DNA from 4 places in the Rubrobacter sp. M3-4 genome. Region 3 is predicted to be linked to each of the others. Evidence: riboswitches for the same ligand, from Rfam matches in the RefSeq annotation. Region 3 holds a riboswitch; each other region holds the start of a gene.

Region 1 (4,204 bases), on a different contig from region 3:
GACGACCTGGTGCAGGAGCTCAGGGAGTTTCTGTTCAAGTACTCCGGTCTCTCGGTCGGAGAGGTCACGCTCGGGCAGGCCCTCTCCGAGCTGATCGCGCTCGTCAGGCGCTACAGGCTCCGGGTCCCGCCGGTCTTCCCGCTCCTGGTGAAGGCCCTCGTGACCGCCGAAGGGATCTCCCGCTCCATAGACCCCACGCTCAACGTCTACGAGGTGGCTCGTCCCTATGCCCGCCGGCTGCTCGCCGAGCGCACCAGCCCCGGCGCCCTTTCGCGGACCGTTCGCAGGAGGGCCGTGGAGTATGCCCGCTACGCGGCGGACTATCCGGAGCAGGTGCATCAGCTGCTCTCCGAACTCGAGGACGGAGAGCTGGAGGTCAGGCTCAACCACCGGGGGCTCGACCGGCTGGGCTCTCAGATCGACGTGCTCGCCAACCGGCTCGTCTTCGCGCTCGTGACCGGCGCCCTGCTCATCGGCTCTGCCCTCATCGGGGGGTTCGTGCGGGGTGGACCGCGGGTTCCCTACCTGGACGTGCCGGTGCTGGCCTTCTTCTGTTTCGTCCTCGCGGTGTTGCTCGCCGTCCTGGAGCTCACCGTGATCATCCGCTCAGGCAGACTGTGAGCTTTTCGTGGCGGCGCTGCGCAGCGCCGCCCAGTCCACATCGCGGAAGTTGTGCATCGGGCAGAACTTGGGTCCGCACATGGAGCAGAACTGTGCGCTCTTGAAGTAGTCGTCCGGCAGGCTCTCGTCGTGCATGGCGCGGGCGGTCGCGGGGTCGAGCGAGAGCTCGAACTGGCGGTTCCAGTCGAAGGCGTACCGTGCCCGGGAGAGCGCATCGTCCCAATCCCTGGCGCCGGGGCGGCCGCGTGCCACGTCCGCGGCGTGTGCTGCGATACGGTAGGCGATGAGACCCTGCCTGACGTCTTCTTTGCCTGGGAGTCCGAGGTGTTCTTTGGGTGTGACGTAGCAGAGCAGCGAGGTGCCGTGCCAGCCCATCACGGCCGCGCCTATGGCGCTCGTTATGTGATCGTAGCCGGGGGCGATGTCGGTGACGAGCGGACCGAGGGTGTAGAAAGGGGCCTCGTGGCAGACCTCCTGTTGTATCCGCACGTTCTCCTCGAGCTGGTCGAGCGGTACGTGCCCCGGCCCTTCGATCATGACCTGCACGTCCTTCTCCCAGGCGCGCTCGGTGAGTTCACCCAGCGTGCGTAGCTCGGCGAACTGGGCCGCATCCGAGGCGTCGGCGATACACCCCGGACGGAGCCCGTCGCCCAGCGAGATCGAGACGTCGTGGCGGCGGCAGATCTCGAGGATGTCGTCGAAGCGTTCGTAGAGAGGGTTCTGACGCATGTGGTGTACCATCCAGCGTGCCAGCAACCCGCCACCGCGGGAGACTATGCCGGTTATGCGTCTCTGAACCAGATGCAGATGTTGCAGCAGGATGCCGGCGTGGATCGTCATGTAGTCCACTCCCTGCTCCGCCTGTTCTTCTATTACCTCCAGCAGCAGCTCCCCGCTCAGGTCCTCGGGCTGCTTTACCCGGCTGGCAGCCTCATAGATCGGAACGGTGCCTACCGGTACGGGACTCGCCTCGATTATGGCCTGTCGGATGCGTGGTATGTCACCTCCGGAGGAGAGATCCATGACCGTGTCCGCACCGTACTCGAGGGCCGTATGGAGCTTGTCCAGCTCACCTTCTATGTCCGAGGTGGTCTGGGAGTTGCCGATGTTGGCGTTTATCTTGACGCGGGCGGCCTTGCCGATGCACATCGGCTCCAGCGAGGCGTGGTTGACGTTGGCCGGGATGATCATGCGTCCGCTGGCGACTTCCTCGCGGATGGTCTGCGGGGACGTGTTCTCCCTGCGGGCGACATGACGCATCTGCTCGGTGATCACGCCGCGGCGGGCCTGGTGCAGCTGGGTTGCGCAGCCGTCCGTCTCTCGAGTGCTCAATGTGCTCTCGCCTCCTTCCCTTCGGGACCCGGGAGGTGGCGGAGGCACGAAAAAGGCACCGGCAGATTCCACCGGTACCCACGCGTTGCCTGGTTGTTGTGACCAATCTCCCTCCGCCGGCATTACCCGGATCAGGTTCTGCGGGTCGGCGCGGCATCGAAGCGCCCTCTCAGCCCCCTTGGCCGGGAGCTCCCCGTTTCCTCCTTACGAAAGGAAGGGTAACGCTTTTGCGGGCGGGGTGCAACATCCCCGGGAGGGGGTGATGTTAGAATCTTGCTGCCATGGAGCTCGCCAGGACGACCGAACAGCCAGGACGCAACCAGGGAGAGGGTCTCACCATCTCCTCCCTCATAGAGAAAGTCTCCTCCTACAGCCCGGAGGGACGGGAGGAGGAGATAGCCGAGGCCTACCGTCTGGCGCACGCCGCCCACCGGGGGCAGACGCGCAAGAGCGGGGAGCCCTTCGTCGAGCACCCGCTCGCCGTGGCGGACATCCTCGCTGATCTGCGGATGGACACGACGACGATCATCGGGGGGCTCCTGCACGACGTCATAGAAGATACGGACGTGACCAAAGAAGAGCTCGGTGAGCTTTTCGGGAGCGAGGTCGCCGAGATCGTCGACGGGGTCACGAAGCTCAAGCGGCTCCCGTCCGGAAACCTGGAGGAGGCGCAGGCCGAGTCGCTGCGCAAGATGGTCGTCGCGATGAGTCGGGACGTGCGCGTGATCATCATCAAGCTCGCCGACCGGCTGCACAACATGCGCACGCTGGAGTACCTCCACCGCGACACCCAGATAAAGAAGGCCACGGAGACGCTCGAGATCTACGCACCGCTCGCCCACCGGCTCGGGATCCACTCTATCAAGTGGGAGCTGGAGGATCTCTCGTTCGCCACGCTGCACCCGCGGCGCTACGAGGAGATAAAGCGGCTGGTGGCCGCCCGGCGGGCCGATCGGGAGGCGTTCATCGCCCGGGTGGCCGAGGAGCTCAAAGGACACCTTGGCGAGGCCGGGATCGAGGCCGAGGTGCGCGGGAGGGTCAAGCACTTCTACTCGATCTACGACAAGATGGTCCGGCGCAACAAGGAGTTCAACGAGATCTACGACCTTGCCGGCCTGCGGGTCGTGGTGGACTCGGTGCGCGACTGCTACGCGGCGCTCGGGGTCGTCCACTCGGTGTGGAAGCCGATCCCGGGGCGCTTCAAGGACTACATCGCGATGCCCAAGTTCAACATGTACCAGTCGTTGCACACGACGGTGATGTCCAACGAGGGCAAGCTGCTCGAGATCCAGATCCGCACCCACGACATGGACGTCACCGCCGAGTACGGGATCGCGGCGCACTGGATGTACAAGGAGCGCGACGGCGGCAGCCGGGCGGACCGGCTCAACTGGCTGAAGAACATGATCGAGTGGCAGAAGGAGACGACCGACTCGACGGAGTTCATGAACTTCCTAAAGGACGAGCTGGTCGCCGATGAGGTCTTCGTGTTCACGCCCAAGGGGGACGTGATAAGCCTGCCGGCCGGCGCCACCCCGATAGACTTCGCCTACCACGTCCACACCGAGGTCGGCCACCGCTGCGTCGGGGCGAAGGTCAACGGCAGGATAGTGCCGCTCGACTCGGAGCTGGTCTCGGGCGACAGGGTGGAGATCCTCACCGGCAAGAGTGCGAGCCCGAGCCGGGACTGGCTCTCGGTGGTGCACAGCGGACGGGCGCGCAACAAGATAAGGCAGTACTTCAACAAGGCCGACCGGGAGGAGAACCTGACCTCGGGCCGGGAGAAGGTCCAGGAGCTCCTGAAGAAACGGCACGTGGAGCGGGTGCCGCAGGAAGTCTGGGAGGAGGTCGCCGAGAAGGTCAACCACCCCTCTCCGGAGGAGATGCTCACCGCCGTGGGGGCTGGTTCGCTCTCGGCAGAGAACGTGGCGAACAGGATCGCCGAGCGGGTGCTGGCGACTCAGGAGGAAGAGGAGGCCGGCGAAAAGGAGGAGCGCACGAGCCCTGCACTCGCGCCGCTGCCGCTGCCCTCCGACGGAGAGGAGACCGGCGTGCGGGTCGTCGGTTCGAGCGGGGTCCTCACCCGGCTCGCCCGGTGCTGCACGCCGCTTCCCGGGGACGAGATCGTGGGTTACGTCTCGCTCGGGCGGGGGGTGGTGGTGCACGCGTCCGGGTGTCCGAACGCCCGATCGCTCAGGGCGCGCAGCCCCGAGCGCTTCGTCGAGGTGGAGTGGGCGGCGGGGCCGGACAA
Region 2 (4,204 bases), on a different contig from region 3:
GCAGGCCTCGCTTCCGGAGCGAACGTCACGCTCATCCCCGAGGTCGAGGTGGACATGGATGCGGTCGCGGACCTGTTCAAGAAGCGCGCCGAGCGCGGCGAGAAGTGGGGCATCGTCGCCGTCTCCGAGGGGGTGACACTCGGCGAGGAGTACATAACCCAGGACGTCGAGCGCGACGAGTTCGGACACGTCCGCCTCGGAGGCATCGCGGAGACCCTCGCCAAGGAACTGAAGCAGCGCACCGGGATAGACACCCGCCACGTCGTCCTGGGGCACCTGCAGCGCGGCGGCACCCCGACCGCCTACGACCGCATCCTCTCAACCCGCTACGGGCTGCGCGCCGCCGAGGCCGTGAAAAACGGCGAGTGGGGCAAGATGGTCGCCCTGCGCGGAAACGACGTGGTGACCGTCTCGCTCGAGGAGGCGACCTCCGAGACCAGGACCGTCCCCGAAGATCTGCAGCAGGTCCTGAGCACCTTCTTCGGCTAGAGAACGCTTCCGTAACGCAAGGGGCGAGCGCTTCCGCGCTCGCCCTCTACATCATCAGGCCCCTCGCCCGCCCGCCGAAGACCCTCAGATGGTAGCGGGCCGCACCACCCTTCGCGCCGGCCGCGGAGCGGAGCGCCTGCCCGAGCGGTGCACCCAGCAACCGCAGCTTCGCCCCGGCGGGATACTTGTGCTTCTTCAGAACCCTCCCCATCCCACACCCGTAGGTGTACGCGCGCCTCATCGCCCTCTCGTCGAAAGGCGGTACCGGAGGGTCGTGCATGACGGCGATCTCAGGGTCGTAATACAACGATGCACCGCGATCCATGAGCTGCAAGAGGTAGTCCGTTCCCTCCCCGGAGCCCCACGGGGTTCCGGAACCGGTGCCCAGGCTCTCGTCGAACCAGAGGCGGCGGGTACTCTCCCGGCGCAGGAACATCGTCGACTCGATGCTGCGCCTCCAGACGTTGATGCGGTCGATCGGACCGGGTTCGGTATCGAAGTCGAGGATGCAGGAGGCACCCCGTCCGTCGACGAGCCTGGTGCACAGGACGTCTACTTCGGGGTGCCGGGTGAAGAAGCGGTCCACCCTCTCCAAAAGGTCACGCGGGTACCAGCAGTCGTCGTCCGGGAACGCGACGATCTCACCCCGGCAGCGGGCGAGCCCGGTGTTCCTGGCCCTCGAGGCGCCGCGGCGCGGCGACCTCAGGTGGTGCAGGTGCAGGACATCCCGGTAGCGGGAGACCAGCGGATCCAGCCTCCCATCCGGGTTCTGGTCTACGAGGATGATCTCGAAGTCGTCGAAGCTCTGTTCGAGCAGAGAGTCCAGCAGGCGTTCGAGTTCCTTCTCCCGGCCGAGGGTCGGCGTAACGAGAGAAAAGCGCACCACCACCTCCTTCCGTCACGAGAGATCCACTCCGGGCGGCGCAGGATCCTGCGACGTCCCTGCGCCGGGAAGTCAGCGAGAGAGAAGTGCTCGCTCGCAGAAGACGGGTGGAGGGTGGTGCGGTGGCGCCCTCCCCTCGGGCTCGTCCATGGCCCCGTCCACGACCCTCGGGCCGCCCGGAGCGGTCTTCGCTCCGGGCGCACCACGGCCGTCCGAAGTCGTGCGGGGGAAGGACGCTTCACGCATCGCATAAATTTTAAGGCATGCACCATGCACAGCCAAGAACCGCCCGCTCGTGCTAAACTGCCCCTCGAACGCTGGGGGTGCCTCGCGCAGGGGCTGAGAGCATACCCTTGGAACCTGATCCGGTCAGTACCGGCGGAGGGAAGCGTGGATAGGGGCAGCGGAACTGGCGCTGCCGCCGCGCCTCCCCGAAAAGCGGCCGGCGGTATTTCTTACCGCCGCCGAGGGAGGCAGCGAGATTTGGAACGCCGCTTTCAGATACACCTCATAACCGACCGCAGAAGATCGTCCCACCCACTGGGAGACGCGGTCGTCGGCGCTCTCGAAGGCGGCATCGACGCCGTACAGCTGCGTGAGAAGGGAGGGCCGGCCCTTCTCCTCTACGAAACGGCGCTGGCCATCTCTCCAGCGGTACGTGCGGCAGACGCCCTCCTCCTCATCAACGATCGGGTCGACGTCGCGCTCGCGACGGGTGCCGACGGAGTCCATCTGGCCGCCAAGAGCCTCCCGCCGGAGGCCGCCCGGCGCGTCGTGGGGGGAAGACTCCTGCTCGGCGTCTCGGTGCACGGCGTAGAGGAGGCGAAAAGAGCAGAGGTGGCGGCAGACTACCTCACCTTCGGGCACGTCTACCCCACCTCCTCCAAGCCAGGGCTCCCTCCACGTGGCGTGCGGGAGCTCGCACGGGTCGTAGAAGCCGTGGAGGTGCCGGTCCTCGCCATCGGGGGGATAGACGCATCCAACGCGCGGGAGGTCGCGGCGACGGGCGCCTCTGGGATCGCGGTGATCTCCGCAATCCTCGCCGCAGAAGACCCCCGATCGACCGCGGAGAAGATCAGAGAGACGCTCGAGACCTCCCCCCACGCCCCGAGGCATCCCTTCCCGAAACCCGAGAGGAAAGGAGCCCGATGAGGATCACGGTGAACCAGAAGCCCTTCGAGATGGAAGAAGAAGACCCGACCATCGAAGCCCTGCTCGCCCGCAAGGGCCTCACCGGTGAGTCCGTCGTCGTCGCGGTGGACGGCGAGATCGTGCACCGCGAAGAATGGAAGAGCCGGCGTCTGCGGGAGGGCGACGAGGTCGAGCTCGTCCACGCCGTCGCAGGGGGGAGCGACGAGCTCGTGATCGCCGGGGAGCGTCTCTCCTCGCGCCTCTTCCTCGGCACCGGCAAGTACCCGGACCCCGAGACGATGAAACAGGCGCTCGAGAGGTCCGGCACCGAGCTGGTCACCGTCGCCGTCCGCTACATAGACGCCGGGGAGCGTCCGATCCTGCAGGACATCGACACCTCCCGCTACCGCCTGCTGCCGAACACCGCCGGGGCCACGACCGTCGCCGAGGCGGTCAAGCTCGCCCGCCTCGGCCGCGAGGCCACCGGCACCAACTGGCTCAAGCTGGAGGTCGTGGGCGAGCCCAGCACGCTCTGGCCCGACACCGCCGCGACCGTCGAGGCCACGAAGGTGCTCGTGGAGGAGGGCTTCGTCGTGCTCCCCTACACCAGCCCGGACCTCGTCGCCGCCCTCCGGCTCGAGGAGGCCGGGGCGGCAACCGTGATGCCCCTGGCCTCCCCCATCGGCAGCGGGCAGGGTATGCCCGACTGGGCCTCCATCCGCCGCATAATCGAGCGGGTCTCGGTCCCGGTCGTAGTGGACGCCGGGATAGGCGTCCCCTCCGACGCCGCCCTCGCGATGGAGCTCGGCGCCGACGCCGTGCTGGTCAACACCGCCATCGCCCGGGCCGGAGATCCCCCGCTCATGGCCGAAGCGATGCGCCGCGGGGTGGAGGCCGGGCGTCTGGCGTACCTCGCGGGACGGATGGAGGCCAAACCTCTCGCCGCTCCCTCGAGCCCGACACGGGGAGTGCCGGTCGGGAGCGGCTCCTGAGATGAACCCCTCCGCCGACGTCGTCGTGGTCGGGGGCGGCGTGGTCGGGTGCTCCGTCGCCTACCACGCCGCCCGGCGCGGGGCAAGAGTCGTCCTGCTCGAGGCGGAGACGGTCGGGTCGGGGGCCTCCGGGGCGGCGGCCGGGATGCTCGCCGCTCAGGCCGAAGCCCGCGGTCCGGACTCCTTCCTCGACCTGCTCCTCGAGAGCCGGAAGATGCACCGCAAACTCGGAGCCGAGCTGTACGAGGTGACGGGTCTCGACGCGGAGTACGTCTGGGAGGGGACGCTGCGGGTCGCCCTCTCCGAGGCGCACGCCGAAGATCTCTCCGAGGCGCTTCGCTGGCAGAGAGAAGCGGGGCTCTCCGCCCGGTGGCTGGACGGAGCAGAGGTGCGCGAGCTCGAGCCCGCGCTCTCCGCCGGAATCTCCGGCGCCCTCTACCTCCCGGAGGACGGACAGGTGAACTCCCCCAGGCTCGTGCGCGCTCTCGCGCTCGCGGCGGCCCGCAACAGAGCCGAGGTCTCCGAGGGAGAGCCCGCCTCGGGGCTGATACGCCAGAGAAACAGGATCGCCGGTGTCCGAACGGCCCGGAGGAAGATCGCAGCGGGGAGCGTCGTCGTCTGCGGAGGGGTGGCGAGCGGTACGCTGGCCAGACACCTTGGCATACGCCTCCCGGTGGCGCCGGTGAAAGGGCAGATCCTCTCCGTCGAG
Region 3 (4,204 bases):
AACCACACCCCAGCTTCTCCGTCCGCACCGACGACGTAGGTGCGCAAATTGATCTCCGGGAAGTCGGAGATATGTTCCACGGCCGGCAACGGGCGCGGACGCACCCCGCTCATCCGGAAAGGAACCACCCCGAGCCAGGCACTCCCCCCGAAGGTATCCACCGCGAGGGAGCCGGGGATCATGGGACGCAGCACCTCCTCCGGCACCGGCCAGTGCATGAACAGCAGGTCGTGCCAGCGCATCGAGAGCGCCCACGGACCACGCGGGACCACCGGGGCACGCACCACCGCCCGGGCGCTCAAGCCGAAACCTCCTCCACGCGCAGCCTGCCCTCCAGACCCTCCGGATTCCCCGCGAGCGAAGCTATCGCGTCGAGCAGGCGCGGCTCGAAGGTGCCGGGCCCGTCGGCGAGCGGCGCGGCGGCCTCCCCCGCGAGCCCGAAGAAAGCCAGCGCCCCCGCGACCGTCTCCACATCTCCCCCACCCGCGGCGGCGAAGCACCCGATGACCGCGGTCGAGGCGCAGCCGCTCCCCACGACCCGCCCCATCAAGGGGTGCCCGTTCGAGACGGCGAGCATCCGTCCCCCGTCGCTCACGTAGTCGGTGGGGCCGGTCGCGGCCACCGTCGTGCCGAGCGCGCGGGCGGCCCCGCGGACGGCCTCCTTCGCGTCCCCGGAGAGGCTCTCGACCCCGCGAACCTCGGCCTCGAGCCCGGCGAGGGTCGCTATCTCCCCGGCGTTGCCGCAGACGGCGACAATCTCCACCTCTGAGAGGAGCCTGTGCGCCATCCGGGAGCGGAATGAGGTCGCCCCGGCACCCACCGGATCGAAGACGACCGGCACCCCGCGCCGGTTGGCCTCCTTCCCCGCCCGGAGCATCGCCTCTATCCACTGCGGATCGAGCGTGCCCATGTTGATTACGAGCGCGCTGGCGGAGGCGACCATCTCCTCGACCTCCTCCACGGCATGCGCCATCACCGGCAGCGCCCCGGTGCAAAGGGTCACGTTCGCGACCAGGTTGACCGTGACGTAGTTGGTCAGGTGGTGGACGAGGGGCTTCTCGTCCCCGATCCTGCGCAGGACCTCCTCCGCTCTCATCCCTCCCCCTCCATGAGCGGCCCGAGCACGTTCACCGGTCCCGCCCCGCGGCCTATCCCCGTGAGACCGTACTCGACGGCCTCGGAGGCGATGGCGCGTGCCCTCCGGGCCGCCTTCTCGAGGCCGAAGCCGCGCGCGAGGAAGGCGGCCAGGGCCGAGGAGTGGGTGCAGCCGGAGCCGTGGGTCGCCCCACTCTCGTGCACCGGGCCTTCTATCTCCACGAAATGCTCGCCGTCGTAGAGCAGGTCCGCACCGGAAGCGCGGTGCCCGCCGGTGATGATCACCGCCCCCGGCCCCAGCTCCGCGAGGTCGCGTGCGCACCCGTGGACCTCCTCCGGGTCTTTCTTCCGCCCGGCGAGGACGAACGCCTCGTCGAGGTTCGGGGTGATGACGTCGGCGAGGGGCAGGAGCTCCTCGCGGTAGGCGTCCACGGCCTCCGGTTCGAGCAGCGTGGCCCCGCTCTCGGCGACCATCACCGGATCCACGACGACGTTCTTGAGCCCCAGCCGCCGGATCGCCCCCGCCACGGCCGAGACGATCTCGGCGTTGAAGAGCATCCCGGTCTTCACCGCGTCCGCCCCGATGTCCGAGACGACCGCCTCGATCTGCTCGATCACCACCTGCGTCGGCAGCGCGAATATGTTGCTCACCCCGACGGTGTTCTGAGCCGTGATCGCGACTATCGCGGTGGTTCCGTGCACCCCGCAGCGGGCGAAGGCCTTGATGTCCGCCTGGATGCCCGCCCCACCTCCGGAGTCGCTCCCGGCTATGCTGAGCGCGGTCTTCATCTCTCCTCCCTAAGCATGCCTCGACAACTCCAGCTGCCGCCGCGAGGGCCGCGCTGCCCCGAGCGCCCGCAGCAGCACGACCACGACGGCGAGCGTGATCAGGAGACTCGGCACCAAATACCCGGCGTTGTACGCGGCGGAGTAGAGGTATGGGTTCCAGCCCTTAGGGGCGTAGGAGGCGAAGAAGGCGACCCCGCTTATGAAGTGGCAGACGAAGCGCCCGGCCACCGCCGCCACCGTGCCGAGCACCGCCCCGCGCGGGGTGGGCCGGAAGAGCCCGGCGAGCCCCATCGCGGCGAAGGGGAGCGGGTAGTCGAAGAGCACCTGCACCGGGTTGAGGACGTAGGGGTCCAGGATCAGGTCGAGGATGCCGTACGCCGCGCCCGCAACCGCCCCGACGCCGGGGCCCTGACGCAGCGCGAGCAGGACCAGCGGGATCATCTCGAAAGAGATCGAACCGCCCTCCGGCATCCTGAAGAGTTTCACCAGCCCCAGCACGAACGCGAGCGCCACCGCCAGCGCCGCCTCGGTGAGCACCCTCGTGTCCCTGAACCCGCTCACGGCCCTCCTCTCACGGGGTGCGCCAGGCTTCTCTCCCTGCGCCGGCATTACCCGGATCAGGTTCGACGGGTCGGCGCGTCCGCGCCCTCTCAGCCTCGCGGCTCCCCGGTACTCGTTCCTCGTGCTACTCTACCCCACCACCGTGCACCCCACAACCTCCGGCGACCCACGAGATCCCGAGGACGGTGGCGGCGTCGGTTATCTCACCGGCGGCGATCTTCTCCAGCGCCTCGCCGAGCGGCACCACTACGGAGCGCAAAAACTCCGTGGGCTCGGGAGCCGGCCCCCTCTCGTCCGGCAGCGCCCGGCAGCGGAAGAGGTGGCAGACCTCGTCGGTGCGCCCGGTGCTCGTGTGCACGGAGACGAGGCGCTCCAGCCTCTCGGCCCGGTATCCCGTCTCCTCGAAAAGCTCCCGCCGGGCAGCCTCCCCGGGATCCTCCCCGGCGTCCACCGCTCCGCTCGGCAGCTCCAGCGTGAACCGACCGAGCGGCTGCCGCCACTGACGCACGAGCACCACGCCGCCGTCGTCCGTGAGCGGCACCACCGAGGCGAACCCGCCGCTCTCGAGCACGCAGTAGTCTATCGTCGCTCCGTCGGGCAGCCTCACCTCGTCCACCCGCAGGGCACACCAGCGGTTGCGGTAGACGTAGCGGCTCGCGAGCGTGCTCCAGCTCCCATCGGTCATACGGAGGGAGAGTATAGACGAAGACCCCGCCCGGAACGGGCGGGGTCTCGCGGTGACGTACTCTCCGGCCTGCCGGCTCAGCCGGGCTCCTGGCCGGAGAAGTCGTACTCCTGGGCCTTGGTTATGTAGCTCTGCATGTCCTCGGGGACCTCGTCCTCCGGGAAGATCGCCTCGACCGGGCACTCCGGCTCGCACGCCCCGCAGTCGATGCACTCCTCCGGGTTGATCAGGAACTGATCCCCACCGTCGTAGATGCAGTCGACCGGACAGACCTCGACACAGCTCTGGTTCTTCTCGCCGATGCACGGCTCCGTGATCACGTAGGCCAAACCACTTCCTCCTCTTGGAGAGCCTCCCGTTTCTTCTGTGCTTTCGGCTTTATATCAACCCCGGAAGGGAGCAGAAACCCGGCGTTGATCGCCATCATCGGAGGTCATGATGCCGGTCATGACTTCGTGTGACCCAGATCAAATCAGGTCCGGGCGCGCAGCTCCGCGGGTTTGAGGATGGTTATGGACTTGCTGTCCAGCTCCAGGATGCCTTCGGAGGCGAGGCGGGAGAGGGTCCTGGAGAGCGCCTCGCGGGAGATGCCGGTCGCCTCGGCCATCTCCTGCCGGGAGAGGGAGGGTGAGAACACGACGCCCCTCCTGGTCACCCGCCCCTCCTCGGCGGCGAGGTCGAGCAGCATGCGCGCGACCCGCTGGGGGGCGCTGTGGAAGACGAGGTCCCCGACGAGGTCTTCGAGCTCCCGGCTGCGGGCTGCGAGCACGCGGGAGAGGCGCACCGCCCCGGCTGGGAAGCGCTCCATTATCTCCAGGAGATCCTCCCGGAAGACGCCGTAGAGCACGCAGTCGGTGAGGGCTGTGGCCCCATGGCTCTGGGGCTGCCCCTCGAGCGCGGAGGCGAGCCCCAGGATCGCGCCGTCGCCGAAGACGCCGAGGATCTGGTCGCGGTTTTTGGGCCCGCCGGAGGAGCGATAGATCTTGACCCGCCCTTCGCGCATGAAGTACACCGCCCCAGAGGGCTCTCCCTCCCGGTAGAGGGCGGTTCCGGCCGCTATCTCGAGGACGGCCG
Region 4 (4,204 bases), on a different contig from region 3:
GCGTCAGCACGGCTGCCAGTACAACCAGCAGAGACACCCACAGCGCACCCCTGAATGGTTCTGCCTGGTTCAATTAGATTCCTTTCTCTCTCCGGCCGGTGGCAGTGTACAAAAAGGCGCCCCGGAAGGGGCGCGAAACTTTCAGTTTATGCTACCGAATGAGTTCACGGACAGGTACCTTGCACCGGAGCCCCATCATCCTGGGTCATCTTCCAATCGACCCCACCGCCGCTAGAGTGAACACAGTATGTGTCGCCGGTACCATTACCATCGACTGGAGGATTGGAACCGTTGAAGCCATAGGGTCCCAACTGGGCAACCGGCACGTAAGATCCACCCTGGGTGTTTGCAACCTGCTCGGCTGATGCAGCTTCACGCACATTAGCCTCCGCTCGAGCAGATTCTGCCTTTGCTCTCTGCCCCAAAAACGTCGGGATCGCTATCGCGGCGAGTATCCCGATTATGATCACGACGACGAGGAGCTCGATGAGGGTGAAGCCGCGTTCGTCACGCCGGGCCTCCTTCATTTGCTCGAGCTTTTTCCCTATCCAGAGCAGCATCAACCATCTCCTTCCATACATCTTCCCGCCTGGTCTTCCCGCTCGATCGGTCCAGGTCTCGCTGCAACCGGTTTATCGGCCGGATAGAGAGAGGGCTTTAGGATTTTGCGAAAATTTTCGAAAAAATTTTCCCGCCAATCTTCATCCTCCCCGCACGCGCCGTCGGGAGCCACCCCGGGCGGACGAGAGCTGCGCGCCGGCGCGCAAGGCGAGGTAGAGCACCCCGGCGAGGGCGAACGAGGGGATCGAAGCTCCCAGCCCGGGGAGCTGGCGGGTGATGAACTGATAGGCGGCGACGCCCACAGCCCACGAGAACACGGCCATCCAGTCGAAGGCCGGTCCGCTCTTCTCGTAGACGGCATCCGCGTCGATCCTGCGGCGGCGCAGCAGGAAGTAGTCGGCGGTGACGACGCCGAAGAGCGGGGCGAAGACCGAGCCGAGCAGGAACAGGAAAGACTCGTAGCGCCCCATGGGAAGCACGGCCGCGGCGACGAAGGCCACCACGCCGAAGAGGACGACGAAAGCCCGCTGCGGTACGCGGGAGAAGATGTTCCCCGCCGAGACCGCGCAGGAGTAGAGGTCGGCGAAGGCGTTGTCCGTCTCGTCCACGAGCACCAGGATCAGGGCTGCGACCCCGATCGGGAGGGCGAGTATCGCCTGCGCGATGCCGCTCGTACCGAGCGCGAGCACGGCGAGCGCCCCGAGGGCGTAGAACCAGATGTTGGTGACGAAGAACCCGACGTAGGTGCCGAGCGCGGCACGACGGGCGCTGCGGGCGAAGCGGCTGTAGTCGGCGGCGAGCGGGAGCCACGAGAGCGGCATGGCCACGACGAGGTCTACCGCCTGCGGAAAGGTGAGGCCTCCCTTCCCCGGCTGAGAGAGCGCGCGTGAGAGGCCGTAGTGCGAGAGCAGGTAGTAGGTCAGGTATACGGTGGTCAGCAGAAGCAGCCATATACCCACCTTCTCCAGCCACACCCTCACCACCACCAGCGGCCCGCCGAGAGCGAAAGCCACGCAGACGAGCGTGAAGAACACCAGCCAGAACCAGTGCAGCGAGGTTCCGAGCAGACTGTGGGTGATGGCACCGGCCGCCCGGGTCATTATGATCAGCTCGAAGGCCGTCCAGCCGACGAGCTGCACGACGTTGACCACGGATGGCAGGTAGGATCCGGCGGAGCCGAGCGTCGGGCGCAGGGAGGCCATCGTCGGGAGACCGTGGTCCGCCCCCATCACGGTGGGGACCAGCAGGATCAGGTTCCCGATGACCGTCCCGGCCACGATGGCCGCGAGCGCGGCCCCGAACCCTAAAGCCGGCACGAGCAGGGTGCCGGCGACCATGACGAGGAGCCCGGCCCCGTAGCTGCCCCACAGAACGGTGTAGTCCCAGGCCCCGAGCGTACGCTCATCGGGGGGTACCGGACGCGGGTTGAAGGGCGCGCTCACGGCAGGAGCTCCAAGTCAGGATCGGGGAGAAGGCAAGAGCGTGGTGAGAAGCCGTTCATCTTTTCGTCCCTCCGTCGGCATTACCCGAATCAGGTTCAAAGGGTCGGCGCCACCGTAAGAGAACGGCGCCCTCTCAGCTTCCTCCGGCGGAAGCTCCCCTCGGGGGGTAGTGTACAGCAGGGCGCGGGCATCTTCTAGATAAAGCAGCGGCAACCTCATACAGGTAGACTCTTCTCTGGAAAACGGGTGGTTGCAAGCGAAGACGGAGGTAAGAGCGGTGAGGAAGAGGCTTCTGACGGCGGCCGCGCTCGGAGTCGCCGGTCTGTATGCGCGACGGCGCAGACCGGAGAGGCTCGGCGTCTCCTACCAGGAGGCGCGGCGCAAGGTGGTCATAGTCGGCGGCGGCTTCGGAGGTATCGCGGCCTTCGATCAGCTGGCGCAGAGCTTCGCCGGGAGCGACGAGCTCGGGGTACTGCTGCTCGACCGGGTGAACTACACGACCTTCTGGCCGATGGTTCCCTCGGCGATCTCCGGCAACGTCGAGGTCCGGCACATGGCCTACCCGCTCAGACGGCTGGTGATACCCCGCGGGGGCGAGTTCTTCCAGGGCGAGGTCGTGGGGGTGGATTTCGAGCGCAGGAAGGTCAGGACGGAGTTCGGGGAGTGCGACTACGACCACCTCATCCTGGCACCGGGGAGCCAGACGGCGTTCTTCGGGGCGAAGGGTGCGAAGGAGCACGCGATAGACCTCAAGGGCCTGCGGGAGGCGCTCGAGGTGCGCGGCAGGATCATAGACCGCTTCGAGGAAGCCGAGCGTTTGCGAGACAAGGCACCGCAGGGTCTCCTCACCTTCGTCTTCGTCGGCGGCGGACCGACCGGGGTCGAAGGGGTCGCCGACGCCCACGACCTCATCTTCGACGTACTCAAAGACGACTACCCAAACGTGGACTTCGATCGGGTGCGCCTCGTGCTCGTCAACGCCGGGGAGAGGATCCTAAAGGGAATAGACCCCTCGCTCGCCAACGCGGCCTCCCGCCGCCTCGCCGCCCAGAGAGTGGAGGTCATAAACAACACCAAGGTCGATGAGGTCTCCCCAAAGCACGTAAAGCTCTCCGACGGCAGGACGCTCCCGGCACACACCACCGTCTGGGCCGCCGGGATACAGCCGCCGCCGCTGGTCGAGGGCCTGGAGGTCGAAAAAGACAAGCGGGGAAGGATAATCGTCGACGAGTACATGCGGGTAAAAGACAGGCCCGGCGTCTACGCGGTCGGGGACTGCATAACGATCGACTACGACGGTCCCCCCGTCCCCGCGCTCGCCCAGTCGGCCGAGCAGGAGGGGAGGAGCGCCGCGTTGAACCTGGCCGCGGAGATCAGAGGCGAAGAACCCATCCCCTTCCGTTACCAGCATCTCGGGCAGCTCGTGGATCTCGGTGAGACCGGCGCACTCACCGACATACTCGGCGTCAGGGTGAGCGGGTTGCTCGGCGCTCTAATCTGGAAGGGAGTCTACCTCTACGAGCTAGGCTACAACCTCAACCGGGCGCAGGTGCTCTTCGACTGGACGGTGGACCTCTTCACCAGGCCGAATATCTCCAAGCTCTTCGTCGACTGAGCGGGATTCCAGCTTAGGAAAGGCACCGGACAGGAATACAATAGCCTCGCGGACACAGAACCGCCGGGCAAACCCCGGCACCGGGAGAAACGGAGGCAGATGAGCGAGGCCCCACCGGAGAGCGAGAGCCGGATGCAGCGGGACGGACGCGAGCCGGGCTGGTTTCGGCGCGGTGCTCCGCTGGCGGTGCCGGTGCTGGTCGCCGCGGCGCTGGTGGTGCTCTACGAGCTCATCCCGGTGATCGAGCTAATCGCGATCTCCGCGATCCTCGCGCTCATCCTGCGCTCTTTGGTGCTGCTTCTGGGCCGGTTCGGCATCCGCTCCTGGGCGGCCGTCCCGATCCTGCTCGGCCTGCTCACCGCGGTGGTGGCGTTCATCTGGCTCGTGATGCTCCCACACATCGCGCACGAGGTGGTGACGCTGGCCCGGCTGACGCCGGCCTACATAAGCTCGCTGGAGAATCTCTCGCACCAGCTCCATGCGCGGCTGGGCTTCTTCCCCAACCTCTCCAGCGACCTGAGCCACCTACAGAGATACCTGACGGGCCTCCTCGGCTCGGTGCCGACCTTGCTGGGGAAGGCGACGA

Evidence for each region. Region 3 has a riboswitch for thiamine pyrophosphate ahead of thiT (energy-coupled thiamine transporter ThiT). Riboswitches for the same ligand answer to the same signal wherever they lie in the genome.
Region 1: linked by a shared signal. The riboswitch ahead of thiC (phosphomethylpyrimidine synthase ThiC) and the one ahead of thiT (energy-coupled thiamine transporter ThiT) in region 3 are both predicted to bind thiamine pyrophosphate.
Region 2: linked by a shared signal. The riboswitch ahead of thiE (thiamine phosphate synthase) and the one ahead of thiT (energy-coupled thiamine transporter ThiT) in region 3 are both predicted to bind thiamine pyrophosphate.
Region 4: linked by a shared signal. The riboswitch ahead of cytX (putative hydroxymethylpyrimidine transporter CytX) and the one ahead of thiT (energy-coupled thiamine transporter ThiT) in region 3 are both predicted to bind thiamine pyrophosphate.

The regions. Positions count from the first base shown of each region.
Region 1 is NZ_JCBAJP010000003.1:30,488-34,691, reverse strand. Features, by position in the region: gene AC6EKW_RS03995 (ABC1 kinase family protein) at 1-621, shown strand, start outside; gene thiC (phosphomethylpyrimidine synthase ThiC) at 607-1,953, opposite strand; TPP riboswitch at 2,044-2,159, opposite strand; gene AC6EKW_RS03985 (RelA/SpoT family protein) at 2,235-4,204, shown strand, end outside.
Region 2 is NZ_JCBAJP010000004.1:101,934-106,137, reverse strand. Features, by position in the region: gene AC6EKW_RS05990 (6-phosphofructokinase) at 1-489, shown strand, start outside; gene AC6EKW_RS05985 (glycosyltransferase family 2 protein) at 536-1,372, opposite strand; TPP riboswitch at 1,682-1,776, shown strand; gene thiE (thiamine phosphate synthase) at 1,856-2,524, shown strand; gene thiS (sulfur carrier protein ThiS) at 2,521-3,495, shown strand; gene thiO (glycine oxidase ThiO) at 3,497-4,204, shown strand, end outside.
Region 3 is NZ_JCBAJP010000006.1:132,034-136,237, forward strand. Features, by position in the region: gene AC6EKW_RS08840 (YqjF family protein) at 1-302, opposite strand, end outside; gene thiM (hydroxyethylthiazole kinase) at 299-1,096, opposite strand; gene thiD (bifunctional hydroxymethylpyrimidine kinase/phosphomethylpyrimidine kinase) at 1,093-1,884, opposite strand; gene thiT (energy-coupled thiamine transporter ThiT) at 1,894-2,445, opposite strand; TPP riboswitch at 2,462-2,563, opposite strand; gene AC6EKW_RS08860 (NUDIX hydrolase) at 2,570-3,130, opposite strand; gene AC6EKW_RS08865 (ferredoxin family protein) at 3,208-3,459, opposite strand; gene AC6EKW_RS08870 (Crp/Fnr family transcriptional regulator) at 3,603-4,204, opposite strand, start outside.
Region 4 is NZ_JCBAJP010000016.1:5,556-9,759, reverse strand. Features, by position in the region: gene AC6EKW_RS14035 (serine protease) at 1-37, opposite strand, end outside; gene AC6EKW_RS14030 (type IV pilin protein) at 165-560, opposite strand; gene cytX (putative hydroxymethylpyrimidine transporter CytX) at 702-2,003, opposite strand; TPP riboswitch at 2,053-2,173, opposite strand; gene AC6EKW_RS14020 (NAD(P)/FAD-dependent oxidoreductase) at 2,281-3,618, shown strand; gene AC6EKW_RS14015 (AI-2E family transporter) at 3,718-4,204, shown strand, end outside.